3 regions of the Gelria sp. Kuro-4 genome follow, and region 1 is predicted to be linked to each of the others. Evidence: riboswitches for the same ligand, from Rfam matches in the RefSeq annotation. Region 1 holds a riboswitch; each other region holds the start of a gene.
What was found. A riboswitch is a leader RNA that binds a small molecule or an ion and turns the genes downstream of it on or off. The one in region 1 is predicted to bind lysine.
Positions count from the first base shown of each region.

Region 2: it holds a riboswitch for lysine, as region 1 does, so the genes downstream of both, K5554_RS04925 (APC family permease) here and K5554_RS02840 ((2Fe-2S)-binding protein) in region 1, are expected to answer to the same signal.
Region 3: it holds a riboswitch for lysine, as region 1 does, so the genes downstream of both, K5554_RS03850 (YfcC family protein) here and K5554_RS02840 ((2Fe-2S)-binding protein) in region 1, are expected to answer to the same signal.

Region 1 is NZ_AP024619.1:537,635-547,186, forward strand. It holds gene K5554_RS02815 (ParB/RepB/Spo0J family partition protein) at 1-469, shown strand, start outside; gene K5554_RS02820 (DUF4446 family protein) at 509-1,015, shown strand; gene K5554_RS14380 (M23 family metallopeptidase) at 1,128-2,048, shown strand; gene K5554_RS02830 (polymer-forming cytoskeletal protein) at 2,142-2,567, shown strand; gene K5554_RS02835 (phosphoribosyltransferase) at 2,955-3,617, shown strand; lysine riboswitch at 3,703-3,888, shown strand; gene K5554_RS02840 ((2Fe-2S)-binding protein) at 4,012-4,329, shown strand; gene K5554_RS02845 (NAD(P)/FAD-dependent oxidoreductase) at 4,311-5,423, shown strand; gene K5554_RS02850 (4Fe-4S dicluster domain-containing protein) at 5,399-5,824, shown strand; gene K5554_RS02855 ((2Fe-2S)-binding protein) at 5,814-6,089, shown strand; gene K5554_RS02860 (FAD-binding oxidoreductase) at 6,086-7,288, shown strand; gene K5554_RS02865 (TRAP transporter large permease subunit) at 7,459-8,805, shown strand; gene K5554_RS02870 (aspartate/glutamate racemase family protein) at 8,845-9,552, shown strand, end outside.
Region 2 is NZ_AP024619.1:973,636-983,187, reverse strand. It holds gene K5554_RS04955 (energy-coupling factor transporter transmembrane protein EcfT) at 1-252, shown strand, start outside; gene K5554_RS04950 (hypothetical protein) at 290-844, shown strand; gene K5554_RS04945 (creatininase family protein) at 868-1,635, shown strand; gene K5554_RS04940 (flavocytochrome c) at 2,092-3,534, shown strand; gene K5554_RS04935 (FMN-binding protein) at 3,554-3,898, shown strand; gene K5554_RS04930 (amidohydrolase) at 4,134-5,786, opposite strand; gene K5554_RS04925 (APC family permease) at 5,825-7,210, opposite strand; lysine riboswitch at 7,399-7,584, opposite strand; gene K5554_RS04920 (GntR family transcriptional regulator) at 7,810-8,475, shown strand; gene K5554_RS04915 (carbon-nitrogen family hydrolase) at 8,556-9,368, shown strand; gene K5554_RS04910 (DUF2848 family protein) at 9,387-9,552, shown strand, end outside.
Region 3 is NZ_AP024619.1:743,665-753,216, reverse strand. It holds gene K5554_RS03855 (M20 family metallopeptidase) at 1-1,123, opposite strand, end outside; gene K5554_RS03850 (YfcC family protein) at 1,192-2,610, opposite strand; lysine riboswitch at 2,689-2,874, opposite strand; gene K5554_RS03845 (amidohydrolase family protein) at 3,044-4,417, opposite strand; gene K5554_RS03840 (DMT family transporter) at 4,434-5,360, opposite strand; gene K5554_RS03835 (MFS transporter) at 5,399-6,784, opposite strand; gene K5554_RS03830 (transglycosylase domain-containing protein) at 6,930-8,984, shown strand; gene K5554_RS03825 (glycosyl hydrolase family 18 protein) at 9,204-9,552, shown strand, end outside.

The DNA of each region.
Region 1 (9,552 bases):
GCGCCTGCTGCAGGAGTTCGGGCTGACGCAGGAGGAATTGGCGCGCCGGTTAGGCAAGAGCCGCTCCCACATCGCCAACATCATCCGCCTGCTCAACCTGCCGGCCGGCGTACAGGAGTATGTTTCACGTGGAACAATCAGCATGGGGCATGCACGTGCCCTCCTCGCACTGGAGGATGCTGAACTCCAAAACCAGGTCTGCCGCCAGGTGGTAACCAAGAACCTATCGGTGCGGGAGACGGAGAACCTGATCCGTTCCCTGCTGACGCGCAAAAAGCAGCAGAAAAAGAAAAAGCCCGCCGCCCTCGACCCCTGGATGGTGGAAGTGGAGACGAATCTCAAGCACGCCCTGGCGACCCAGGTGCGCATCAAACCCGGCCGCCGGGGAGGCCGCATCGAGATTGAATACTACTCGACCGAAGACCTGGAACGGCTCACCGGCCTCTTGGCGCGGGAGGCCGGCCTATAACCTCAGGCTGCAAGCTACAAAAGGAGCGAACCTTTCTCTATGGACAGCACTTACCTCTCTTCTCTGCTCGGCACGGGGGCCGTTCCCGTGCTCCTCGTCCTCCTCACGGCGGTTGCCATTCTGCTCATACTGGTGGTGTTGCTCTGGCTGCGGGTGGGGGTGCTTACCAGGCGTTACCGGGCTTTCATGGCGGGGAATGCCGCCGCCTCCCTCGAAGACCTCCTCAATGAAACCTTAAGCCGGGCGCGTGAGCAGAACGAGGCGCTGCGGGACCTGCGTTTCGCCTTGCGGGAACTGGAAACGGCACAACAACGCGCGGTACAGCACGTGGGGATCGTGCGGTTCAACGCGTTCCCCGATACGGGCAGCGATCTCAGCTTTGCCGTTGCCATCTTAGATGGGCACGGGGACGGCGTGGTACTGAGCAGCCTCTTCGGTCGCGATGAATCGCGGGTGTATGCCAAACCGGTCCAGGGCGGAAAGTCCACCTACCACCTCACCGCAGAAGAAGAACAGGCCATCGCTACTACGGCACAGGCACATTAAAAGGCCTGTACCCTTTTTATACTCCCATGAGCAGGAATTTCCAGCGAGGGCGGAGAATGATTAAACAAAGGGCAATCGAACATCAATAGCGCTTTTGCTTGAGGTGGTTCCATTGCGACTTCCGCACAATTTGGTCCGCCGGCGTCGCCCCGCACCGCCACCTCCCGCCTTCACCGTTATCATCGCGCCTCATTCCGGTGAGCAGTGCCGCAACCTGCGCATACCCACTGTGCTCCTGCGCCTGGGTGCCTTGTGCACCGTCCTGGCCGCCCTCAGCCTGGCCTGGTTGGGCTACGACTACCTGCGCCTGCGTTCGGCGGCGGCCGAAATAAACGCCCTGCGCAGCGTCAACCGCGAGCAGGCCCGCCAGCTGGAGGCATTGGCCGCGCGGGCGGCGGATGTGGAAGAGCGCCTGAATGAGCTCAACACGCTGGACAGCCAGGTGCGGGAGATGCTGGACCTGCCCCGGGGGCCTGAGGGAGCCGCGCAGCCGGCGAAGAGCGCACCGCGCGGGGGAGCGTCCCGCGGTGTGCACCCCGCGGATATCGACGCGGTGCTGGGCAGCGCAGCCGGGGCGCTGGAACCCACCCGGGCGCGCCTGGCGGATCTGAAGGCCAGGGTCGCCCAGTACCGGCAGCGTCTGGAACATGTACCAAACGCTTGGCCGGTACGCGGCTCGGTAACCTCCCGTTTCGGCCTCCGGCGCTCACCCTTCGGCCCGGGCGTAGAGTTCCACGAAGGCCTGGACATCGCCGCCCCGTACGGCGCACCGGTGCGGGCCACCGGCGCAGGCCGCGTGGTGTTCGCCGGGTGGAAGAGCGGTTACGGGCGCTTCGTCATCATCGATCACGGCTACGGCTACCAGACCGCTTACGGGCACAACTCCAAGCTCAATGTGCGCGCCGGTCAAACCGTAAAACGGGGCGAGGTCATCGCTTACGTGGGCAACACCGGGCGCAGCACCGGGCCGCACGTTCACTACGAGGTCATTTACCAGGGCCGCAAGGAAAACCCGCTGGACTTCCTGCTGTAACGGAAGACACCCTCTGCTCCCCGGCGCGGGAGGCCGGGGGCGGTGGTTCCGGCGCTTCCCCGGGCTGGAGGGCCGAAGGAGGATGCACGCTGCATGTTTGCTGTAAAAAAGAAGGACGAGATCAATTACGACCAGGTGGATACCATCCTGGGGCGGGGCACCGAGTTTAAAGGCAACATCACGGCGCACGGTACGCTGCGCATCGAGGGCCGGGTGGAAGGTGACATCGCCGTAAAGGGCGATGTCGTCATCAGCGAAAGCGGGCGCGCCACCGCCAACATCAAGGCCCGCCATGCGACCGTGGCCGGGGAGGTGGAGGGGGAACTCGACCTGGAGGGCCGCCTTGAAATCACGGCTACCGGCAAGGTGCGGGGCAAGATCCATGTGACCAACCTAGCGGTAAGCGATGGCGGGTTCTTTCTCGGCACCTGCGAGATGCGCGGGGCGGAAGAAGGCGCCCGCAAGAGCACGGCGGCGGCTCCCGAAATGGAGAACGCCTTCGCTAACGCCTCCTCTTAAGAGGGAAAGGCATCAGACCACGCGGCCCGAGCCCATGGCCCGTGAGGTGGAAGTTTCGCCTGCAGCGTAAGTTTGTCTTGACACGTGTGATCAACGGGGCAAAGAAACGGCCCCGTGGATGTCGCCTTCATAGTGGATTCTGCCGCCGGCCGCGGTCGCGCCCGGCGTTGAGGTCTTCACGGACCAGAAGGTGAAAGCGCCGGCGGAACGCCCCCTTCCCGTGGAAGCGGCAGGGGAACTTGGGGACAACGCCCGTTCCTGGTTGAAACCGAAGAGCATATCCCCGGCGGCGGCCGCGTGAGGGCCGCCGGCCGTACATAACGCGTTTTCTGTCCGCCCATACTGGTAAGGACGACGTACGAGCAGAACGACAGGTAGGGGTGGCTCATGTTCAGCGACCGCCGCGCAGCCGGCGAACAGCTGGCCGTCGCTCTCGCCGAGGTGGCGAAGCCGGATCCGCTCATCCTGGCCGTTCCACGGGGCGGGGTGCCGGTGGCCTTCCCCGTGTGGCGGCGCCTGGGCGGCGACCTCGACATCATCCAACCGCGCAAAATAGGCAGCCCCTTTAATCCCGAGCTGGCCATCGGCGCCGTGGCCCCCGACGGTACCGAGCTCAGGGACGCTGCCCTCATTGCCCGTCTGGGCGTCGGCGAGGATTACCTGCGGCGCGAAGCGGCGCGCCAGGCGGCCGAGGCTGCGCGCCGCCTGCGCTTTTACCGCGGTGACCGTCCCCCGCCCCGTGTCGGCGGCCGGCATGTCATCCTCGTGGATGACGGCGTGGCCACCGGGATCACAGACCTGTTGGCCTTGCGTCTTCTGCGCCGGGACGGGCCGGCCAGCCTTACTCTGGCCGTCCCCGTGGGCCCCGCCGAGAGCATTGCGCGCCTTCGGGCTGTGGCCGATGAGGTGCTCTGCCTCGAGGAGCCGCCCGCCTTTCAGGCTGTGGGGGAGTACTACGCCGCTTTCCCACCGGTAAGTGACGACGAGGTGATCCGTCTCCTTAAGGCCGCCTGGGAAGACCCCGGCTCGCTCCCCGGGAATCCCCCTTGACACCCCCGGATAATGAGCGGTAAGATATGAATTAAAAGAATAGTTGCCTCATCTCAGTCCTTGCTTGCGACGCGCTGTAGCGCTGAGGTGGGGTAGAGGCGCGGCAGGCCATGAGTAGCCGCCCAGAGCAGGGCAGCGGAGAAGGGCGGGGAAAGGGGCCGCCGCCGAAGCCGGGCGACCGCTCCAGGCGCCTGAGCTGGGTCGGCAGTTAAGAGCTGCCGGACTGTCACCTGCGGCCACCCCGGACCGCAGGTGGTGAGCTATCTCACAGCTGGGGAGGGAGAGATGGGCTCAAGCGCCTATACGGCCAGGCCTGTCTGCCTGGCTGTTTTTGCGTCTTTACGGCGGGAACCCCCCCGCGCGGAGCGCAGAAATGGTAAAGGGGGAGGAAGAGTTGCGCATAGAAGAACACCCCATCCTGGGCCCGCTGCCCGCGGCCCCGGTGGTTTGGATTGAGGTGGACGGCAAAAAGGTACCGGCCCGCGCCGGCGAACCCATCGCCGCCGCGCTTTTCGCCGCAGGCATCCGCGCCTTCCGCACCACCAAGCGGCGCGGCGAGCCGCGCGGCCCCTTCTGCGGCATCGGGCGCTGCACCGACTGCGTGATGACGGTGGACGGCGTCCCCAACGTCCGTACCTGCGTCACCCCGGTTCGGGCGGGCATGAAGGTGGAGACGCAAAGGGGGCTGGGGCAGTGGCCGGAGCGGAAGTGACGGAGGTGGCCGTGGTGGGCGGCGGGCCCGCCGGGCTGTCGGCGGCCCTGGCCGCCCGCCGAGCCGGAGCGGACGTGGTGCTTATCGACGAAAACGCCGTGCCCGGCGGGCAGCTGCGCAAACAGATCCATAAATTTTTCGGTTCCCGGGCGCACCATGCCGGGGTGCGCGGCTTCCGCATCGCGGCCGAGTTGGGGGCCGCCTGCAGGGCCCAGGGCGTGGCCTTGTGGATGGATACAGTGGCCTACGGCCTTTTTGACCACACCCTGGGCGTGGCCCGGGAGGGTACCACCTCCACCCTTACGGCGCGTTCCATTGTACTGGCCACCGGCGCCGGCGAAAACGCCCTGGCCTTTCCCGGCTGCACCCTGCCCGGGGTGATGGGCGCCGGGGCGGTGCAGACGTTCGTGAACCTCCACCGCGTGCTGCCGGGGCGGCGGGCGCTTATGGTGGGGGCCGGCAACGTCGGGCTGATCGTTTCTTACCAGCTCCTGCAGGCGGGGGCTGAGGTGCTGGGAGTGGTGGAGGCGGCGCCGCACATCGGCGGCTACGCCGTCCATGCGGCGAAGCTCCGGCGCGCGGGCGTTCCCATCTGGACGCGGCACACGGTGCTGGCTGCCGCCGGCGGCCGAGAGCTCGAGGCGGTCACCATTGCGGCCCTGGATGACAACGGGCGGCCGGTGCGGGGCAGCGAACAGACGTTTGCGGTGGACCTCATCTGCCTGGCGGTAGGCTTAACTCCGCTCACGGAGCTGGCGTGGCAGGCCGGGTGCCGCTTTGCATACTCCGGCCCCCTGGGCGGGCATGTACCGCTCCACAACGCCGACATGGAAACCACCGTACCCGGCCTCTTTGTCGCCGGGGATGCGGCCGGCGTAGAGGAGGCCTCCACGGCCCTGGAGGAGGGGTGCCTGGCCGGCCTGGCGGCGGCGGCCTTCGCCGGCCGGGGCGGCCCGGAGCTGGAAGCGGAAAAGGAAGCGGCGCGCCGCAGGCTCGAAGCCCTGCGCAGCGGGCCCTTCGGCGGCGGGCGCCGGCGCGCCCAGGAGGAAATCGTGAAAGGGTGGCTCAAATGCAGCGGCGGCCGGTGGCAGTGATCGAGTGTCCCGAGGAGATTCCCTGCAACCCTTGCGAGACGGCCTGTCCCCAGGGGGCCATCCAGGTGGGCGAGCCTATCACGGCCCGCCCGCGCCTGGACCCAGCCAAGTGCAGCGGCTGCGGCCTGTGCGTCGCCGCCTGCCCGGGCCTGGCCATTTTCCTGGTGAAGGAAGAGGGCGAGGCGGCCGAGGTGACCTTCCCCTACGAGTTCCTGCCGCTGCCTAAGGTGGGCGCTGTGGTGACCGCCGTAGACCGTGAAGGCAGGGCGGTGGCGGCCGCTCCCGTGACGGCGGTGCGCCAGGTGCGCACCTCGGACGGCACCTGGCTGGTTACCCTGGCCGTACCCAGTGCCCTGGCCGCGGAAGTGCGGGGGATGAGGAGGCTGAGCGATGAGAAATGACGACGATGTGATCATCTGCCGCTGCGAGGAGGTAACCAAGGGCGACATCCGGCGTGCCATCCGCGCCGGAGCGACCACGGTGAAAGCCATCAAAAAATTCACCCGGGCCGGCATGGGCCTCTGCCAGGGATGCACCTGCCGTCGCCTGATCATCCAGCTTCTCGCCCAGGAGACAGGCCAGAGCCCGGCCCAGATCCCCCCCGGCACTTACCGCCCGCCGACGCGCCCGCTGATGCTGGCCGGCCTGAAGGGGGAGAAGGCATGAAGGCTCCGGATGTGGTGGTGGTGGGCGGCGGCGTTATTGGCACCGCCGTCACCTACTACCTGGCCAAGCAGGGCGCGGATGTTCTTCTTGTGGAGCGGGCGGAACTGGGCGCCGAGACGTCTTCCGCCTGCGACGGCTTTGTGATCCTCCAGTCGAAAAGCCCGGGGGTACACCTGTCGCTGGCCCTGGCGTCCGCGGAGCTGTATCGGGGCCTGGCGGACGAGCTGGAGTGGGATATTGAGTACAACAACTGCGGCGGGCTCATCGTCATTGAGCGCGAAGAAGAACTTCCGGCCATGCGCACCTTTATGGCCAAGCAACAGGCCATCGGCTTGGACGTGCGCCTCCTTTCCGGCGACGAGGCCCGCCGCTTGGAACCCGCCCTGGCACCGCACATCGTGGGTGCCACCTACAGCCCCCAGGACAGCCAGGTGAATCCCTTGCAGGTGGTGCTGGGGTTCGCTCAGGCCGCAGCGCGGCTGGGGGCGACGCTGCGCCAGGGGACGCCGCTCGAGAGGCTGCGCCGCGCCGGCGGGCGCCTCAGCGCCGTGGTGGCGGGGGGAGAAGAGATCGCCGCGGGGGCGGTGGTGTTCGCCACGGGCGTTTTCACCCCGCAGCTCGTCGCCCCGCTCGGCTTGGAGCTGCCGCTGCGGCCGCGCCGCGGCCAGCTGGTGGTAACGGAGCCGGCTCCGCCCTTGGTGCACCACATTTTCCTCTGTGCCCGCTACATCGCCGCCAAGTACCACCCGGAGCTGCTGGCGGCGGCGGAGGACGAGGCGCTGCGCCTGGGGGTGGGGCTGGCCCTGGAGCAAACGCAGAGCGGGGGCTTTCTCATCGGCAGCACGCGGGAATTTGTGGATTGGGATAAGGGGACCACGCCGCTCGGCATCAGGGCAGTCGTCCGCCACGCCACCCGTATCATGCCGGCGCTGGCGAGGCTCCACGCCGTCCGCACTTTTGCCGGGCTCCGCCCGTACACCCCCGACGGCCTGCCCTTCCTCGGCAAAGCGCCGGGGTGGGAGAATCTCTACATTGCGGCGGGGCACGAGGGTGACGGGATCGCCCTGGCCCCCATCACCGGCCGGCTGCTGGCGGAGCTCATCCTCAGCGGCCGAACGTCGTTTCCCCTGGCCGAGTTCGCCGTGGACCGCTTTGCCCGCGGCAAAGACCAGGGCGGGCAGCTGAAGGTCACGCCTTGAGCACCCAGCCGACGAAAGAAGATACTCTTTCGGCGCCGGTGATGCAGCGAAAGTTGTATCGCCCGTCGTTCGCGATCGGGGTCGGATCTCGCGCCCGACGGGAGAACCCTTTGTGCCGCCCGCACTTTTTATTCAAACGAGACCTGCAGTGGCGAGGAGGTGGTTGGCCCGTGTTGAGCGTCCTCATCCCGGTGGCGGCCCTGTTCCTGATTATCCTGATACCCCTTCCCAAAATCGGCGGGGAAGTGCGCCTGGGGCTTCTCACCGCCGCCTTCCTGGCTTTCCTCTTCGGCGGCGTGGCCCCGGGCGCGGCCCTCCTGGCGGCCATCGACGGCATCGACCGCATCGCCTGGGTGATCGGCCTTTCCATCTTCGGGAGCATTTATGCCCAGTCCCAGGTTAGCCTCGGCACCATGGACACTGTGCTCAACACCTTCCGCGCCCTCTTCGGCCGCTCGCCCAAGGGGCTCATCGCGGCGGTGCTCCTCACCCTGGTGCTGGCGGGGTCCCTCCTGGGTGACGCCATCGCCGCCGTCACGGTCATCGGGGTGCTGGTGGTGCTCTCCCTGGCGGAGCTGGGCCTCAGCCCCGAGGAGACAAGTGTCATCATCCTCCTGGGCGGTATCCTCGGTTCCATCATGCCGCCCATCACCCAGGCCTTCTTTCTAGCCGCCGGCCTGGTAGGTACGCCGGTCGACCCGGTGGTGAACACCGGCTACGTAACCGTGAGCCTCGGCGTCATCGTGGGCCTCTTCACCGTCTGGCGCTACGTGCGCATCAAAGAATTGCCCGCCGAGCTTATCCCGGACCGGACGGCCGGCCGGATTCTGGCGCAGGAATGGCTGCGCCTTTTGCCCCTCGCCGTCCTGGCGGGCATTGTCGTGCTGCGGTCCGGCTTCAAGGTGGAACTGCTTAAGGTGCTGGACCCGCTGCTTCCTTTCGCGGGAGTCCCCATCGCCAAGGCTCTGACCAACCGCATCATCCAGGCCATCATCGTGGCCACCCTGGTGGCCTTCACCTTCCGGCGCGTGCGCCGCGACGCGGGGACCATCTTCCGCAAGGGTCTGGCCGCCGTCTCTAAAACCGTACAGATCCAGCTCTGCGCCGGCGTCATGATCGGTGCCTTTTACGCCTCGGGCATGATCGACCAGGTGGTGGCCTTCACCAAGGGCCTCACACCGGCGGCGCTTAAGCTGGGCGGCGGCGCAGCCATGCTCCTCCTGGGCATGCTCACCGGGTCGCAGACCACCGCGCAAAACACGCTGGTGCCCTTTCTAGGTCCCATCCTCACTCAAAACCTGGGTGTCGCCCCGGCCAAGGCGGCGCTCGGCGCGGCCCACCTGGCCATGGCCGGGCAGTCCATGCCGCCGGTGTGCCTGACCACCTTTGTGGTGGTAGGGATTGTCGGCGGTATCCTGGCCAAGAAGGTGGACCCGGTGCGGGTGATGCTGATGGCCCTCCCGGTTACCCTCTACTTCGCCCTGACGGGCCTGGCGGCCTGGTTCCAGCTGTTCTAGCCGGCGGGCCGGCGCGCGGCAGGCGAAAGGAGAAGCGGCATGGCACTGATTGAGGGCGGTTACACCAACTACGGCCAGGTCCTGGGAATCATCATGCTGGATACGCGTTTCCCGCGCCTCCCGGGCGATGTGGGCAACGCCGCCACCTTCCCATTTCCGGTGCGTTACCAGGTGGTTAAGGGTGCCTCACCGCTTAAGGTGGTTGAAGAGGCGGACCCGGCCCTGCTCACGCCCTTCATCGCGGCGGCGCAGGAACTTGAGGCCGCTGGGGTGCGCACCATCACCACGAGCTGCGGCTTTCTTGCCCTTTGGCAGGCGGAGCTTGCCGCCAGTGTGAAGGTCCCGCTCTTTACATCGAGCCTGCTGCAGGTGCCGCTGGCCTGGCGCCTCACCGGCGGGCGGCCGGTAGGCATCATCACCGCCCACGCACCGAGCCTCTCACCGCGCCACCTGGCCGCGGTGGGTGCAGAAGAAGTGCCGCACGTGATCTACGGGCTGGAGGAGGCCCCGGAGTTCACCCGCACGTTTATTCGGGGCGAAGCAACGCTGGATCCGGCGGCTGTCGAAAACGAGGTGCGCCACGCCGCCCGCCGGTTGGCTTCCGCTCACCCGGAGATCGGCTCCATCGTCCTCGAGTGCACCAACCTGCCGCCCTTTGCACGCGCGGTGCAGGAGGAAAGCCGCCTTCCCGTGTTCGATATCGTGAGCCTGTGCCACCTGGTGGCGCGCGCCGGCGCGTGCTCTACC
Region 2 (9,552 bases), 440 kb from region 1:
ACCAAGGCGTTGCCCGCTCTCCTCTTACCCATCATGTTCTTCGCGCTGAAGAGCGCCCAGAATATCGCCGTGGCTATTGAATCCCGCGGCTACGGTTACAACACCCGGCGGCGGACCTGGCGGGTGGAACCCCGGTTCGGCCCTGCCGACCGCACCGCCTTTCTCCTGCTGGCGCTTATCGCCCTGGCGATTATCCTGCTCCGCTGGTACGACCTGGCCAGTTGGCGCTTTACCCTCGGTCTTTTCAGCTGATACATTATTATAATAATTACGAAGGGAGATGCACTCAGTGCCTAACACAGACGCTGAACCCGCCCGCCGCGGCCTCTTCAAGGATCCGGACACCCGTTATCCCGTTTGGCGTTTCGGCTCACGTGAAATCGGTTTTGCCGCCGCCTTCGGTGGCCTTGGTTTCGCCCTTCGAGCGGCCGGCGTCATCATTCCTGTCTTCGCCACCATCAACATCGACCCGCGCGATCTAGCAGCCTTAATCGGTCCTGCACTCGGCGGCCCCATTGCCGGCATCATCATCGGTGTGCTCTGCGGCGCCGCTTCCGCCCTGCCGGTGGTGGACGTAACCGCGGACGTGTTGCTCGGCTTCGCCCAGGGCCTGGTTTTCCGTTACCTGCGTCACCCGTTCTATTACCTCGGCCTGGCCTTCAACCAGTTCGTTCTTTGGCCGTTATCGTACGCCATCCTTCTCGGCCCGGTCTTGGGCGTTATGCCTTTTAAGGCGGCCCTGGTGGTGGTGGAACTCATTAACCTGGTGTACTTCCCCATCGCCATCTTCCTCATTGAACTTTTGCGCAAGTACAATCCCACCATGCGCAAGCTCCTTGAGTAGTTCTACCCTGAGGAGGTCTTAACGTGTTTCTTCCCGAGCTGACCTGGCCGGAGGTCGCAGAGGTACTGCAGAAAACCAAAACAGTGCTGGTGCCGGTGGGTTCCACCGAGCAACACGGGCCGCACCTGCCCGTCAACAACGATGCCTTTACCGCCGAGGCGCTGTGCCGCAAGATAGCCGCCGCCAGCGAGGCAGCCGGCATTCCTGTGGCCGTCAGCACCTGCATCGCCATCGGTCTGTCGGAACACCACATGGATTTCCCTGGTTCTCTGACTCTGTCGCCCGAAACTTTCCAACGCGTGGTTAAGGAGGTTTGCACCTCCCTTTACCACCACGGTTTCCGGAACATTGTGCTCGTCAACGCCCACGGCGGCAACAGCAGCGCCCTCGCCCTCACGGCCAGCGACCTGGCCCATACGTACCGCGACGCGAAGTTCATGCTGCTCGAGTGGTGGCACCTCATCGGCAGCACGCTGCAAAAGGTGGTTGAGACCGGCCTGTTCCACGGCTGTGAGGGTGAAACCTCCCTTTCGCTGGCCTTGGGGCAACGGGTCCTCATGGATAAGGCTGAGGCCGTGCTGCCAGAAAGCAGCTCCGCGTTTGTGGATTACAATCTGTTCACCAGTAAGCCCGGACTCGGCTGGACGATCAGCAGCATGAAGGACATAACTCCAACAGGCGTGGTGGGCGATCCCACGAAGGCTACTCATGCCAAAGGGGACGCTCTGCTGGCAGCAGTGCTCAAGCTGACGACTCAACTCATGGCTGAGTTGGCCGCGGGCATTAACTAGCAAGCCTGAAGACGAAAACTGGGTCTGCCTCCTCTGAGGCAGGCCCCTTTTTTTGAAGTGCCTGGATGTGAACTGACTATGGTGGAGATTGTGAGGAAAGGTCGTTGGGCACTCACAAAGCACAGCACGTCACCTGTTACTCCGGCGCGGGGCGAGCGATCGTGAGGAATGCGCAGCTCTCTATTGCCTGGCAGGGTATGATATTGATTTGTCAAACATTTGATATAAGGCTGTTTTTCCAGCAGGAATCTCCGCCTTGATAACGAATACACAAGAAGAAAAGGAGGTGCAGATACCAGACCTATCTAGGCGCAACAAGGGATGGCAGTGTTTCGAAGCGGCAGGCTGAGGGAGGGTCTTTATCGCCGTAGGTCTAACAATGAGGTATAAGATGTAGTTAAGTTTTTCACAATGATCTCGTAAACCAGTACACAGCATTTCAAGGAGGAGACCCAGTTGAGGAATAAGCTGTTTAGAGCCCTCTCATTCGCCCTGGCTGTCTTTCTTACACTTGGGCTCACCGGTTGTGAAACAAGCAAGGACTCCGGGCAGTCTTCTGCAGGAGGCTCCGGTAAAGACTACGATGTGGTAGTTGTCGGGGCCGGCCTGGGCGGCCTCACAAGTGCCGTCGCGGCAGCCGAGAACGGCGCCAAAGTTGCGCTGCTCGAGAAGCTGGCCTTCGCGGGCGGTAACTCCATTCTCTCAACAGGAATCTTCTATGTGGGGAATACTTCGATTCAGCGCAATGCGGGGATTAAGGACTCAGCTGAAGCCTTCTACAAGGACGCTATGGACAAAAGCGGAGGCAGGCGCGACCCTGAACAGGTGCGCATGATCGCCGAACGTGGCGGTGAGACAATTGACTGGCTCATGTCTTTGGGCGTCAAGTTCTCCGATAAGGTGACCCCCGTTATGGGGAGCTCGGCGCCCCGAGCGCACCAAGCGCTTCCAGACGCATCGGGGCCGATCTCGGCCCTGGTGAAGGCGGCAGAGAGCAAGGGAGTTGAAATCTTTTACGAAACCCCGGCCGTCGCCCTTATTACAGACGGCAACGGTAAGGTCACCGGTGTGGAAGCGAAGAACAAAGAAGGGCAAGTTCTTAAGTTCAACGCTAAGAACGTAGTCCTGGCAGTAGGCGGCTTTGCAGCCGATCCGGAACGTTTGGCGAAGTACACACCCGCGGCCAAAGGTGTTATTTATGCGGGCAGCCCCGGCACAACCGGGGAGATGCTTGATGAAGCGCTTAAGCTGGGAGCCGACACGGTAGACCTGGACGTGCCTTGGCTCACTCCCACGGTTGAAGTGGACAAGAAGCAACTTATCACGTCGTTGGTTCTTTCCAAGGGTGCCATCTTGGTGAATTCTCAGGGCCGACGCTTTTCCGACGAAACGGCATCTTACGCCGAAACCGCCCAGAAGGTACTGGAACTGGGTGAGCCTTTCGTCTACGAGGTCTTCGACAGCCGGGTCAAGGAGCTTGTCTATAAGGTACCGGAATACATCAAGAAGGGCATGGTCACCGAGGCCGCAACCTTGGACGAACTGGCCGAGAAAATGGGCGTTCCCGCTGACAACCTGAAGGCCACCGTTGCAGAGTATAATAAGGCGGTCAGAAAGGAACAGCCGGATCGGTTCGGGCGGGAAATCTTCGTTGAGGAACTAAAAACGGCTCCTTTCTACTTCATCAAGGTCAAGACAGGTACGATCATGACCCCGGGCGGCCTTAAGATCAATGCCGCCTGCCAGGTACTGAATAAGGACGGCTCTGTTATTCCGGGCCTCTATGCTGTGGGTGAAACGACCGGCGGTTACCGGGCCTACGGCTACATCGGCGGTGATTCACTGACACATGCGGCCGTCACCGGCAAGGTCGCGGGAACCAATGCGGCAAAAGAGTAAAAGGGTGGGAATCAAAGCAATGAAAAGATTAGCAGCGGCAGTAAGTTCGGCATTGGTCCTAATGTTGATCACTTCCGGTTGCGCTCCGGCAGCGAAGTGGAAAGACGGCACCTACAGCGGCAGCGGTAAAGGAATGGGCGGCCCGATCGCCGTTACAGTAAAGGTCGAGAAGGGTAGAATCACGGCCGTGGACGTCACCCAGCACCAAGAAACACCGGGCATCAGCGATTCCGCCATCGCCAAGATTCCTCAGCTCATTGTTGAGAAACAATCCACCGATGTGGAAGCGGTGAGCGGGGCCACGTACACCAGCAACGGGATCAAAGAAGCTGTCCAGAACGCTTTGAGCCAAGCCAAGAAATAGGCCTTCCTTTGCAGTTCCAACCTTCACCCCGTATCGTTTACGCCAGGCACAGGCGCGGGTCAAGCAGCCGTACTTCACCGGCGCCTGTGCCTGCAGTCCAAGAAGAAAAGCCGAGGACCTGTCCCGCAGTGGGGGCAGGTCCTTACGCTTGGAGGAAACCGGGAAGTCCAACACCGAAAACGGGAGAACCGTTTCCCGGCCAAGGGGTTTCTTAGGAATCTGCCGGAACGCGCTCCTAAGACCGCCGGTACACCACCCGCCCGGCAGAGATGGTGAGGCGCACGTCGTTGGCCAGGGCGGTTTCTTCCGGGGCGGCCAGGTAGTCGCCGGCGAAGGCGGTGAGGTCGGCCAGGTAGCCGGGGGCGAGGCGGCCGCGCTCGCCCTCGGCGCGGGCCACGTAGGCCGCACCCTCAGTGAAGAGGCCGAGGGCCGTAAGGGGCGCCAGCTTCTCCGCAGGCTGCCAGCCGCCCGCCGGGTTCCCGGCCGGGTCGGTGCGGGCGATGGCGGCGTGCAGGCCAAGAAGCGGGTCGAGCGGTTCCACCGGGCAGTCGGAGCCGCCGGCCAGGTGTAGACCCCTCGCCAGCATGGACTTCCAGGCGTAGCTGGTGCGCGCCCGCTCCTTCCCCACCCGGCTTTCCACCATGGGCCAGTCGGAGGCGACGAAGCGCGGCTGCACGTCCCCGGCTACGCCCAGCGCCCGCATCTTCTCCCAAAGGGCGGGGTTCATGATCTGGCAGTGCACCAGGCGATGGCGCGCGTCCGGTCGCGGGTACCTGGCCTGGGCCGCTTCAACGGCCTCGAGCGCCAGGCGCGCCGCCCGGTCGCCGATCACGTGGACAGCCACCTGAAAGCCGGCCCGATGCGCCAGGGTCACCATTTCTCTAAGCTCTTCCGCGGCGAAATTCATCAACCCCCGCTCGCCCGGCGCATCGCTGTACGGCTCCTCCAGCGCTGCCGTGCGGGCTCCTAGAGAGCCGTCAGAGACGATCTTGATGGGTCCCAGGCTGATCAGCTCCGAAGGGGACTGCCAGTCCTGCGCCGCCGCCAGCACGTCCTTCAGTTCCCCCAGGGAGCCCACGAGGAGCGCCATCCGGATGCGCAGGGGGAGTCTGCCGCCCTCGGCCAGGGCGGTGTAGGCCGCCGCAGCGCGCGCAAAGCCGCCGGCCGAGCCTAAGTCGTCTGAGTGGGCCTCGGTGAGCCCGGCTTGAGCGGCACGCGCCGTGGCCAGCGCCAGGGCCTCCTCCAGGTCGGCCGGCCCGGCGGCCGGAATGGCCCGCTGCACCAGCCCGATGGCTCCCAGCTCAAAGACAATGCCGGTGAGCTCGCCGCCCTCGCCCCGCTGCAGCCGGCCGCCCTCGGGATCGGGGGTGGCCGCCGTGAGCCCGGCCGCCTCGAGGCCCCGGCGGTTGAGGAGGGCGGCATGGCCGCAGATGCGCGAAAGCAGCATGGGGTTTTCCGGCGCGATGCCGTCGAGATCTTCCTTCCGCGGCAGGCGCCCCTCAGCCAGGAGGTTCTGGTCCCAGCCGCGTCCCAGCACCCAGCGGCCGGGCTTGATCTTGCGCTGCGCTACAAAGTCGGCCACGCGCCGGCGCAGCTCTCCCACCGAGCGCACCCCGCCCAGGTCCACCTGGTTCAACGCGAAGCCGTAGTGCAGCAGGTGCAGATGGGTATCGGTAAGCCCGGGGACCACCGTCAGGCCCTGCGCATCGATAACCTCCGTCTGGGGTCCCAGGTAGGCCTTAAGTTCGCTTTCCGTGCCCACGGCCAGCACGCGGTTCCCCCGGACGGCCACCGCCTCAACTTCCGGCTGCTCCGGCACCAGGGTGAGCACGCGCCCGCCGCGCAAGACTAAGTCTGCTTCCATAAGGAGGGGCGCCGACCCGGCCAACGCCCCCAACACCTCCTTGCACAAATTCTCTTCATTGCTCATTCGTGCCCTGAGGCAACGCCCTCCGCCGCCAGGCGTGCCTCGCGCCGCGCCTGGGCCGTCTTAAACCAGTAGTAGGCCGGCACGCCCAGGGCCGGGATCACCAGGCCGAAAAGCGAGGAACGCGGATCCTCTTTGAGACAATTGATCAAAAGGAAAAGCGAGGTGAGCACGGAGAGGACCGGCACCACCGGGTACCCCCAAACTTTATAGGGCCGCGGCAGGTCGGGATACTTCTTGCGCAGGATGAAGATCGAAACGATGGTGAGGGTGTAGAACACCCAGCCGGCGAATACCACCATGGTGGTGAGCTGCTGGAAGGTTCCGGTGTAAAGAAGGATGATCGCTACAACCGCCGAGGCGATAAGCGATGGGATGGGCGTGCGGTAGCGCGGGTGCACTTCGGTAAAGAGCGGGAAGAAGAGCCCGTCTTTTGCCATGGCGTAGTACATGCGCGGGAATACCAGCACGCAGCCGTTGGTGGAGCCGAAGATGGAGATGAGTGCGCCCAGGGTTACCAGGGAAGCCCCCCAGGGGCCGAAGATGAGTTTGGCCGCCGCGGCCGCCGGCTTGGCGTCCTCGGCAATGGCAGCCGCAGGAAGCACTTTGAGGAGCGCGAAGTTGAAAAGAACGTAAATCGCCGTAACGCCGCCGATGGCGATGAGCAGGGCCAGCGGCAGGTTGCGCTGCGGGTTCTTGATTTCCTCAGCGATGGTGTTGACGTTGCTCCAGCCCTCGTAAGCCCAGAGCGAGGCGATGAGGGCCATGCCGAAGGAGCTTATGAGGCCCGCGCCGCCGGGGAAGACCGTCATGGTGTTGCCGGCAGAGCCGAAGATAAGGCCCGCAGCGATGATGATGACGATGGGCAGCAGCTTCGCCACCATGAGGACGTTTTGCACCTGCCCGCCCAGCTTAACGCCCAGGGCGTTGATGATAGTAAGGAAAATGATGGTGCCGATGGCGAGCATCTTGATGCCAAAGGGGCTGAGGGGCACAACGGCGCTGAAATAGGTGGCGAAGGCCACCGCCAGGGCGCTGATGGAACCGGACGCCGAGACAAAGAAGGCCGTCCAGCCCTGGAGGAAGCCAAAGAGCGGCCCGTACGCCTCGCGCAGGTAAACATAGGCGCCGCCCGCCCGCGGGATGGAGGCGCCCAGCTCGGCGTAACAGAGACCGGCCAGCAGCGTAATAATGCCGCCCGCCAGCCAAGCGAGGAGCGCCAGCCCCGGTGCCAATTGCGAGCGCTGCAGCACAAAGGAACCCAGGAAGAAAATGCCGGAGCCGATCATGATGCCGCCGATGATGGAAACGCCTTCCCAGAGGCCCAACTCCCGCTTGAGCTCCGTGTCCAAGCTGGCAAGCTCGGCAATCTTGGCATTGCTCATGGTTTTCCCTCCCTCAAATCCTCTTAAACCAGTGTTTTGGTGTCGGCCCCGCTTCCGAGGTGGCGTTCCTTCGGGGTTGCCCTTGCCTGGGCCGCGCGGCAGGCGCCGCCGGCAAAATGGGTAAAACAAAAGCCAGGCAGACAGGCCCGGCCCTGAAGGCGCGTACAGCCCATCCCTCCTTTCCCCTGCGGTGAGATAGCTCACCACCGCCGGCCCGGGGAAGCCGGCGGTGACAGTCCGGCAGTTCTTAACTGCCGACCCAGCTCGGGGTTCCGGTGCGGCACCCCGGCTTCGGCGGCGGCCCCTTTCCCCACCCCTCGTCGCTGCCCTGCTCCGGGTGGCTACTCTTGACCTGCCGCGCCTCTACCTCACCTCAGCGGTGCCCAGCACCCGAAGGACTGAGATGAGGCATTGATATTATATTTGTTCATTATGATAACCCCTTAAAGAACAACCGTCAAGAGAAAATAGGGATTTTCTGGTGGATACCGGGTTAAGTTTTGTACCTTAAAAAGCAGGGTTTTCCCGTAACTGTGGCGAATACCAATTTACATATACACATTGTATACAGGTTGTATGGGGAGGTGGAGGGATAGGTTATGGGCCAAGACCCTGCTTACCGTTCGTCTAAAGAAAAGGCCTATAAGCTCATCAAGCAGGCCATAATCACCCGGGCTTTCGCCCCTGGTCAGTTTTTAAGTGAAAATGAACTCTCTAATTCATTCGGCGTCAGCCGGACGCCCATTCGTGAAGCCCTGCAGGCCTTGGAGGTTGAAGGTTTCGTAACGCTCATCCCGCACAAAGGAGCGCAAGTGGCCGAGATTTCCCTGAAAGACTTGGATGAAGTGTACGAACTAAGGTTGGTGCTGGAGCGCTTGGCCGGGCAGAAGCTGATCGAGCGCAGCAACGAAATCTGCCTGCAGCAAATGACCGACGTCCTGGGTGTGCAGACAGAGCTGGCGCAACGGCACCAGTCGGTGGAATTCATCGCGGCCGACCGGGAGTTTCACCTGGCCCTGGTGCGCGCAGCCGGCAATGAACGCCTCTACCGCTTTTACGACAGTTTGCGCGATCACCTGTTGCGCCTCGGGCTGGAAGCCATCCAGACACCTGGTCGCATGGCCCAAGTACTGGTTGAGCACCAGGCCATTCTTGCCGGGTTGAAGGAGGGGTCGTACGCCAAGTTCAACGATGCCATAACGGCTCACCTGAGTATCACCAAGCTGGCGGTGGGCAAGAACCTGCCGAACCTGTGGCGCCCCTAGCGCCGTGCCCGCTTGCCCGCTGCTTGCCAAACTACGCTGAAAAGACGCTGTTTACTGCGCTTGTAAGGAGGAGTGAGGGTATGTCACAACTGAGAGTCAGCGTGATCCAGATGCAGGTCGAGTTGGGTGAGAAAGAGCGCAACCTGGCGCACGCCGCTGAGCTGATCGCGCGCGCGGCCAAGGACGAACCGGATGTGCTTCTGCTCCCGGAGACATTCAACGTGGGCTTCTTCCCCACTGACTTGGCGGCCCATGCCGACGCCGCCGAAGAAGGAGAGAGCCGCCAGCTGCTGTCCGGGCTGGCGCGCGAGCACCGGGTGAACATTGTCGGCGGTTCGGTGGTACGCTTCGGCCTGGACGGCGAGGTGCGCAACACCACCTACGTTTTTAACCGCGTGGGGCAGGAGGTGGCTCGCTACGACAAGATTCATCTCTTCTCCCCCTCGGGGGAAAAGGACCGGTTCGCCGCCGGGACCACCCCTTCGCTCTTCACCCTGGAGGGCATTTCTCTGGCCAGCATCATCTGCTACGACCTGCGCTTTCCTGAACTTGTGCGTGGCCTGGCCCTGGCCGGTGCCCAGGTGCTCTTTGTCCCGGCGGAGTGGCCGCACCCGCGGGTGGAGCACTGGCGCACGCTCTTACGAGCCCGGGCCATCGAGAACCAGTTCTTTGTGGTCGCCTGCAACGCCTGCGGGCCGGTAGGCAACCTGGTCAACTCCGGTCACTCCGCGGTCATCGACCCCTGGGGCGAGGTCCTGGTGGAAGCAGGAGAAGAGGAGGTGATCCTGAGCGTCAACCTGAACCTGGACAGCGTCGCAGAGGTGCGCCGCCGCATCGCTGTCTTTGCCGACCGCCGGCCGGAAGTGTATGCTCCCGCACCGCAATGCAAGTAAACGAGCAGGAGGAACAACATGCAGCAATTATCCTTTACCATCGCACGGCCGCAGCGCCCACCGGAAACCATCGTCTACCCGGTAAGCCTGATCCTGTGTCTCGGTTTCGCCGGCCGGGATCAAGACAAGGTACGCGAACATATCCGTGAACTGGAAGCAATCGGCGTTGAATGTCCGGCCAAAA
Region 3 (9,552 bases), 210 kb from region 1:
GAACATCGAGCGCGGTGGCGGCCAGGGCCTTGGCCCCCAGCACCATCGCGCGCAGGCCGCCTTCGCTGCCGGCGGCGGCGGCGAATTCGCGGGTGTGCGAGACAAGGGTCGCGGTGCCTATAGAAATATACGGATGAACGGCCGGCACCACGTGGCTCACGTTGCCCATGTCCAGCGAGCCCAAACCCTCACCGCAGGGTACCACCTCTTCCCCCAGCGCCGTCAGGTTGGCCTGCATGGCGCCCGCCAGGGCCGCGTTGTTGCGCATTTCGTCGAAGGAGTACTCGAAGTTGTTCACGGTAAGCTCCGCCCCGGTGGCCAGCGCCCCGGCGCGGGCGCAGTTCACCACCCGGCCCGCCACCTCATCCAGGTATTTGCGGCGCGCGGCCCGCACGTAAAAGCGCGCTACGGCCTCCTCGGGGACAATGTTGGGGGCCTCGCCGCCCCTGGTAATGATACCGTGGATGCGCACATCGGGGCGCACATGCTGGCGGAGCGCGTTCACCGCGTTGAAGGTGAGGATGACCGCATCCAGGGCGTTGATCCCCTCGTGCGGCGCGGAGGCGGCATGCGCCGCCCGCCCGCGGAAGCGGAACTCCAGGGCGTCCATGGCCAGCGAGGGGGCGGTGAGCACGGTGCGGCCGGAGGGGTGGATCATCATGGCGGCATCGATGTCGCGGAAGGCCCCGCCGGCGGCCAGGGGCACCTTGGCGCCGTTCGTCTCCTCGGCCGGGGTACCGAAAACGTGGATGCCGCCCGGCAGAGCCGCAAGAAGCGGCGCCAGCGCCAGGGCCGCGCCCAGCGCCGCCGTGCCGATGATGTTGTGGCCGCAGGCGTGGCCCAGGCCCGGCAGGGCATCGTACTCCGCCAGGAAGGCCACCGCCGGGCGCGCCGCCCGGCCGGCCAGCACCGCGTGGAAGGCGGTGGGGATGCCGAAATACCCCCGTTCCACTGCGAAGCCGGCCGCCGCAAGTTCCCGCGACAGAAGGTCGAGGGCGAAGAACTCCTCCCCGCCCAGCTCCGGGTGGGCATGGATGGCAAGGCAGATCTCTGCCAGGCGCGGCTTCAGCCGCTCTACCTCCCCCCAGGCTTTTTGCTTGAGGGTGCGCAAGTCATTCTCCATTCTGCGACCTCCCGCTCCCGCGTTGCAGTTTTGAGAAAAACAGTGGAAAGTTGATACCTGACCCCGGGTTAGAAGGGGCCGTAGTGGGTAAGCTGGGCGATGGTCATGAAGGTCAGCCCGATGACGTACTGCATAGCGATGAGGGGGGCGACCCAGCGCAGCCACTTGGGCCAGGTAACACCGGCCAGGGCGAGGCCGGCCATGAAGTAGCCCGAGGTGGGGCTGTAGATGTTGGAGATGCCGTCGCCGAACTGGAGCGCCAGCACGGCGGTCTGGCGGGTGACCCCCACCAGGTCGGCCAGGGGCGCCATGATGGGCATGGACACGGCCGCCTGGCCGCTCCCCGAGGGTACCACGAAGTCCAGCACGCACTGGACGCCGTACATCCCCCAGGCGGTGAGGAGGCTGGGCAGACCGCTGATGGCGGTGGCCATGCCGTGGAGCAGGGTGTCCATGATGTGGCCGTCGGAGAGCACCACGAGCAGCGAGCGCGCCAGGCCCACGAGGAGGGCGCCGTAGGTCAGTTCTTTGGCGCCCTTGACGAATTCCTCCGCGATCTGGTCCGGACTGAGGCGTCCCGCCAGCCCGCCGAGGACGCCCATGGCCAGGAACAGCCCTGAGATCTGGGTGATATACCAGCCGAGCTCCACCACGCCGTAGACCAACGTCACCACCGAGGCCAGCAGCACCAGGAGCACCAACGAGTGCTGCGGCTTGAATTCCCGCACTTTATCCAGGCCCAGGTCCTGCTCTTTGGCGCGGTCTTCAGCGTAAGTGGAACTGAGGGTTGGGTTCGCCTTCACCCGGCCGGCGTACCAAAAGATGTAGCCCGCCGTCACCAGGACGAAACTAGCATACGCGGCCAGGCGCAGGCCCATACCCGAAAAGAGCGGCAGCTGGGCGATGCCCTGCGCCACGCCGACGGTGAAGGGGTTCATGAAGGCGGCGGAAAAACCGGCGTTGGCCCCGGCCAGCACGATGCCCGCCGCCGTCACCGAATCGAAGCCCAGGGCCAGCATCAGGGGCACAATGATCGGAATGAAAGCCAGGGTCTCCTCCGCCATGCCGAATATGGCCCCGCCGAGCGAAAAGAGGAGGACGAGGACGGGGATGGCCAGTCGCTCGTTGCCCTTGAGGGCGCGCGCCGCCGCTTCAATCCCGGCCTCGATGGCTCCGGTGGCATTGATGACGGAAAAAGAAGCCCCAACCACAAAAATAAAGAAGATGATATCCGCCGACTGCACCATGCCTTTGTGCACGGCTTGGAAGAGGCCGAAGAAGCCCACCGGGGCCCGCTCCACCACATGGAAAGAGTTCGGGTCGACCACCATGCGCCCGCGGGGGCCTTCCACCTGGTCGTAAGCTCCAGGGGTGACCACCCAGGTGGCTACGGCGGCGATGATGAGGATGGCAAAAAGCAGGACGTAAACGTGTGGGACATGGAGACGCCGGCGCCGCCGGGTCTGTCCCGTGCTATCGTTAGCCACGGCTTGTCCTCCTTCTGAAAAATAATAAGCAGCCTCGATGGCTGCAGGATAAACTGCTTCCACCCCTCCTTCCCCTTGCGGTGAGATAGCTCATCGCCGGCGGCTGGGGGACGCCTCCGGCGACAGTCCGGCGGGTCTTTCCCGCCGGCCCAGCTCGGGTGCCCGGCGCCGGCCCCCGGCTTCGGCGGCGGCCCCTTTCCCCGTCCCTCCTCGCTGCCCTGCTCTGGACGGCTACTCTTGACCAACCGCGCCTCTACCTCACCCCAGCGAAAGGCTGAGATGAGGCCCATATTGAGATTGAGCAAATCTTCACGGTGATGATACCACGCCCCCGCCCCCCTGTCAACCGCCTTCCCCGGGGTCAGGTATCAACTTATCAAAGTTTTTCTCAATACTGCGAAGGAGCGCCGCTGCCGGCGCATCGCCGGCCTGCTCACTGCTGCGGCGCGCGCAAGATGTGGCCGGGACGCGCGCCGGTGAGCCGGCCTTTTTCCACCACCGCCCGGCCGTTCACCAGGACCAGCTCGATGCCCTCCGGCGCGCGCGCCGGTTCGGCAAAGGTGGCCCGGTCCGCGAGCACCGCCGGGTCGAAGAGGACCAGGTCCGCCCAGGCGCCTTCCGTAAGGCGCCCGCGGTCCGTAAGGCCCAGGCGCCGAGCCGGGCCCAGGGTCATCTTATACAGGGCGTCGGCAAACGCCATTTTCCCTGCCCGCACGAAGCGCCCCAGCACGCGTGGGAAGGTGCCGGCGCTGCGCGGGTGGCCCTGCCCGCCGCGCAGCAGGGTATCGCTGCCCACCAGGACCAGCGGGTGCTTAAGGGCCAGGAGCACCTCATCGGCCCGCAACACGAAGGCCACCACCAGGGTCTCCGGGGCTTCCCGGCGCAGCTTTGCAAACAGGGCACGGTCACAGCGCCGCCCGGCGTAGGGCCCCTCCGCTACCTGAATGGCGCTGTAGTCGGCGCCCCAGCGGGCCAGGCAATCGCCGTCAAAGCCGGCCGCACCGATGAAGGTGCAGAAGGCGGCGTAAGGGTAGCAGTCGGCCAGCACGCGCTCGCCGCGGGCGGCCGCCGCTGCGATGAGTTCCAGCGCCGCCGGCATCATGCCGAAGGCGGCGCAGCTTCCGAGGTGGGAGATTTGAAAGGGCAGGCCCGTCGCCCGGCCCAGGTAGATCATCTCTTCGATGGAAGGGAGCGCCCGGTCGGCGTCGGAGCGAAAGTGCGCCGCCAAGAGGCGCGCTGGAAACTCGGTGGCCACCCGGGCCAGGGCGAGCAGCTCGTCGGTGGGTGCGCCCGGGGTGTACTCGATGCCAAAAGAGATGCCGACGGCCCCCGCCGCCAGCGCCGCCCGCGCCGCCTCGCGCAGGCGGGCGACTTCGCCCGCCGCAGCGGGCCGGTACTCGTCGCCGATGCCCAGCTCGTGGCGCAGCGCCGTATAACCGACGAAGGTGGCGTAGTTCACCAGGCTGCCTTGGCGCTCGAGCTGCGTAAGGTAAGTCCCGGTGTGGCCCGTGCCCAGGCCGCAGTTGCCGCCGACGGAGGTGGTAACCCCCATGCGCGCCTGGCAGGCGGCCACCTCTGAGCCGATGACCGCCGACGCCCCCTCGCCGCTCAGGGGATCCTCGTGCATGTGAAGGTCGATGAAGCCGGGCGCCAGCGTGAGCCCCCGCCCGTCGATAACGCGCCGGGCGGCCGGGACGCTCCTGCCGAGGGCGGCGATGCGCCCGCCAGCGATGCCCACCGCACCCACCCCGCTGAGCTCACCCGCCGGGTCGGCGAAGACCACGTTTTCAATGGCTAAATCCAGCATATCTGCACCTCCATGGTTACGCATCGACTGCGGCGCGTTTTTCCCCGGCACTGCCAGGTGCCCGCGTCACCAGCACCACGCCGGCGATGATGAAGAGCCCTCCGCCCAGGGTAGCGAGGTTCACCTGTTCGCCCAGCATGAGCGCCGAGAGGGCAAAGGACACCAGCGGCTGTAGGTACTGGAAGACGGCTACGCGGCTGGCCTCCACCTGGGAGAGCCCCCAGTACCAGAAGTAGTAGCCCCCTACGGAGCAGAAAGCCCCCAAGAAGGCCACGGCCAGCCAGCCGCCCGCTGTGAGGCGCGCTGCGGCCGGCAGCACCCCCAACGGAAGGGCCGCCGGATAGAACCAGAGCGTGCCCAGGAGGGTGATGTAAAAGGTGGTGATAAGCGGCGAGTAGCGGCGCATCATCTGTTTGCCCAGGATGGAAAAAAGCGCCCAGCAGAAGGCGTTGAGGACCATGAGCAGGTCCCCGGCCAGGCCGGCGCTGCCGAAGGAGAAGCGGAATGTGCCCCGGCTGATCACCGCAGCCACGCCGCCCATGGCCACGGCGATCCCCGCGATTTTCCGCGCGGTAAGGCGTTCACCCAACCAGAGGGCCGAAAGCACGGCCACAAAAAGCGGCGCAATGCCGATGAGGATCCCGGCATTGGAGGCCGTGGTAAGGCTGACGGCGGTGTACTGCACCATGAAGTAGGTGGTGACGCCGAGGAGGGCCAGAACGTTGAACATGATAAAGTCGCGCCCCGCCGGGCGCGGCAACCTCTCCCCCGTTCGCCGCAGGCCCAGCCCCATCACCGGCAAAAAGAGCAGGCTCGCCAGGGTGAAGCGCAGGGTGGCGAGGTTGATGGGGCTGATCTCCGCCAGGGCCAGTTTCGCCACGGGGAAAGAACCACCCCACACGGTGATGACGAAAAGAAGCGCCAGAACCACCTTGAGCGGCATAGGGCTCATAACCCCCTTCCCAGAGTTGGACCATGCTTTCAGGCCGTGGCGCCGGGCGGTGCCGGCGGCCGGCAGGCAGATTCTTGTAAAGGCAGGGCCGGCGCAATGTTCTCGGCCCGCGTCTCCGGCAGGCGTAAGGCGGCCGCGCACGCCGCCGTCACAGCCACCAGGCAAAGCAGGAAGCCCCAGCGAAAACCGGCCAGCGGGTAGAGGCGCACGCCGTTCGCCAGCTCCCCCTCCCAGGTGGCATCGAGAATGAGCCCCACCAGCGGCTGCAGGACTGCGGCGCCGAGAAACGAGCCGGTGTTGATGGTCCCAGTGGAGACCCCGGCGATGGCGTGCGGGCTTACTTCCTTGGCCACGCACATCACCAGCAGGTAGCCGCCCGAGCTCAGCCCGAGGAGGAAAAAGAGCACGCGCAGCAGCGGCAGGGGAAGCGGGCCCGGCCAGGCAACGAGCAGGGTCCACAGCGCCACCGTCAGGAGGGTGAAGCCGAGGAGCGGGGCCTTGCGGCGCCGCAGGCCATCGGAGATGATCCCCGTGAGGGGTCCCGCCAGCATCACGCCGACGGCCGTGCCCAGGGTATAAAGCGCCGCCTCGCCCCGGCTGAGGCTGTAAACCTGCATGAGGTAAGGTACGCCCCACATGGCGGAGATAACCATGAGCGAGCCGTTGAGACCAAAGGCGGCAATGAAAAGCGGCAGGGTGTACGGGCTTCTCCGCACGTAGCCCAGCGCCCGCATCAGGGAGATGCGGCCCCCCGGTGCCGTCGCCGGCGGGCGCCGCCCTGTTTCTCTGGCCTCGAGCTGGGCGATGGAAGGCAGGCCCATGTCCTGGGGCCGGTTGCGCACCACCAGCCAGCAGCCCGCCGCCACCAGGCTTCCCAGGACACCCACCGCCACAAAGGAGCTACGCCAGCCGATGGCCGCCACCGAGAGGGCCAGCGGCGCGGCCGCCAGGGCGTTACCGCTGTTGCCCACCAGGGAGGTGAGGCCGGTGATGGTGGCAAACTCGCGCGGCCGGAACCACTCGGTTTGAATCTTAAGAAGTGAAATGAAGACCACGGAAACGCCCAGGCCGACGAGGAACCGCCCCGCGAGGGCCACGCCCAGGTGCGGCGCCAGGCCGAACACAATGGAGCCTATCCCCGCCACCAGGGTACCGGCGCTGGCGGTGAGCCGGGGGCCCAACGTATCGGCCAGGGCGCCGCTGGGGATTTGCATCACGGTGTAGACATAAAAGTACACGGCCCCGAGATTCCCCAGGGCGGCGGCGCCGAGGTGGAACTCGGCCATCAGCTGATCGGCCACCACCGCCAGGGCGATGCGGTGAAAGAAAACAATAAGAAAGGAAAAAGCCAGCATCCCCCAGACCAGCCAGCGCCGGCGGAGGAGCCGCGCCTCCAAAGCCGTCCGGTTAACCATCGCTTCCCTTCTTTGCTTCGTTTTTTGCCGCACACGGTTTCTAATTTTCTTCGCCGGCCGGCGCCCATCTCCTGCCTGGTTCTGCTGTATAGGTTTTCCAGCAGAGGCAATACTAAGAAAAGATGAAGGAAAAGGGTTGATCCTTGTGCCCAAGCATGTACGAAGAACCAGCGTCACCCTGGTTAAGCTGGCGCTGGCCGCCGTTCTTGTCCTGGCGCTGGCGTTCGGCGCCTACGTCCTCTTTACTCCCCTACCGCAGGCGGCCGTCCCGCTGGCCAGCCGCTTGTTCGACATCCAGGGGCAGCAGGTGGCCAGCCTTTATACCCAGAACCGGGTGGACGTCCCGCTTACCGACATCGCACCGGATTTAAGGAACGCCGTCGTGGCGATAGAGGATTACCGTTTCTACGAACACTTCGGCGTAGACCCGGTAGCCGTCGCGCGCGCAGCCGTGCGCAACCTCAGGGCCGGGCGCGTGGTGGAAGGCGGCAGCACCATTACCCAGCAGCTGGCGAAAAACCTCTACCTGACGCCCGAGCGCACCTTCGAGCGCAAAATCCGCGAGCTGCTCTTAACCTTAAAGCTGGAGGCCCGCTACTCCAAAGAGCAGATCCTGCGCCTCTACCTCAATACCATTTATTTCGGCCACGGGGCTTACGGTGCCGAGGTGGCCGCCCAAACCTACTTCGGCAAGCACGCCCGCGACCTGACCCTGGGCGAGGCGGCGCTCCTGGCCGGCCTGCCCCGCAGCCCGGCCCGCTACTCGCCGTATATCGACCCGTCGGCCGCGCTGAAGCGCCGCAAGGTGGTACTGGAGCGCATGGCGGAGCTGGGTTACATCAGCGCCGAGCAGGCCCGGGCGGCGGAAAACGAGCCGCTCAGGCTTGTGGGGCTGAAGGCGCGTACCGGGCGGGCACCCTATTTTGTGGATTACGTGGTGCGGCAGCTGGAGCCGCGCTACGGCGCGGACGTTCTCAACAAGGGCGGTCTTAACATCTACACCACCCTGGACCTTACTGTGCAGGGAGCGGCCGAGGCCGCCTTCCGCCAGGGGCTGCCCGTCTCCTTCCGCGACGCGCGGGGCGTAACGCAGCCGCAGGGGGCGCTGGTGGCGCTGGACCCGAGGAGCGGCGCGATACGCGCGCTGATCGGCGGGCGGGACTTCAGCGAGACCCAGCTCAACCGGGCTGTGGCCCCGCGCCAGCCGGGCTCAGCCTTTAAGCCTTTTGTCTACCTGGCGGCGATGGAAAACGGCTACACAGCGGCCAGCACCTTCATGTGCGAACCCATCGCCCTGCCGGTGCCCGGCCAGCCGCCCTGGACGCCCACCGATTACGGCAGCCAGGACTACCACTTCCGCCCGCTGACGTTGCGCGAGGCGCTCACCATCTCGGACAACGTGGTCTCGGCACGGCTCAACTACGAGCTGGGCCCCGCTAAAGGGGTGGCGGTGGCCCACGACCTGGGTATTACAAGTCCCCTCACCCCGCACCTTTCCTCCGTGCTGGGGACCAACGAGGTGACCCCGCTGGAGATGGCGGCCGCCTTCTGCGCCTTCGCCAACGGGGGCAGGCGCGTGGAGCCGCTGGCGGTGCTGCGCGTGGAGGACCGCTACGGGCGGGTGCTGGAGGAAAACCGTCCCCGCCTGCAGCAAGCGGCCGATGCGCGGGCGGTGTACATTGTCACCAATATAATGGAAGACGTTACCCGCCCGGGCGGCACCGGCAGCGCGGTCGGCCGGCTTCTTAACCGCCCGGTGGCCGGGAAAACGGGTACCAGCCTGGGAAATGCCTGGTTCATCGGCCTCACCCCCGACCTGGTGGCGGCGGTGTACGTGGGCAACGATGAGCCGGCTCATGATATTTACGGCACCGGCGGCGGTCTGGCCGCACCAATTTTTGCCACTTTCCTGACGGCGGCCCTGGCGAGCACCCCGCCCCACGAGTTTACCCGGCCGGCCGGCATTGTGGAAGCGGAGATCTGCACCGAATCGGGCCTTCTGGCCACCCAGTGGTGCCCGGCGGAAACGGTGCGGCGCGAGATTTTCATCCAGGGGACCCAACCCTGGCAGCCCTGCAACATCCATACGCCCTGGAGCAACTGGCAGCTCCCCTGGCCCTTTGGGGGCACGCCGCCCGGGCCGGGCGCGCCGTCCCCTCCGCCGCCGGCGACACCCGGGCCGGCCCCGGCCACACCTTAGCCCCTGCTGTTCGGCGGGCCGGCAACCTTTCCTCCCGTTACCATGCATGTCACAAATTGCGCCAGCTGGCAGATACAGTTCCAGCTGGCGCTATCTTTTCCTCTCAGGACAGGCTGCGCCCTTTTCACCGGCATGACACCGGCGCGGGTAACAGGTTATAATGGCCACGACCACGTGGCCTGTCCGCTAAGAACCGAAAACACACCGAGGAGGAATAGAATGAGAAAAAACATACTGGTGCTTATGGCCGTCCTCACCGTTCTCACGGCGGCCCTGCCGGCGCAGGCCGCCCCGCTCGGCAACCGGCTGCTCTACTTTGGCCTGACGGGCGCTGACGTGGCCGAACTGCAGGCCGGCCTAAGCCGGCTGGGCTACAACGTGGGCCCCGTGGACGGCGACTTCGGTTACCAAACCGAGCAGGCGCTCCGCCAGTTCCAAGCCCGCGCGGGGCTGATCGTCGACGGCGTGGCCGGCCCGGCGACGTTCACCGCGCTCCAGAAGGCGCTCAGCAACACCTCGCGTTCCGGAGCGGGCTTCGTGCGGTACATAGTCCAGCCGGGGGATTCGC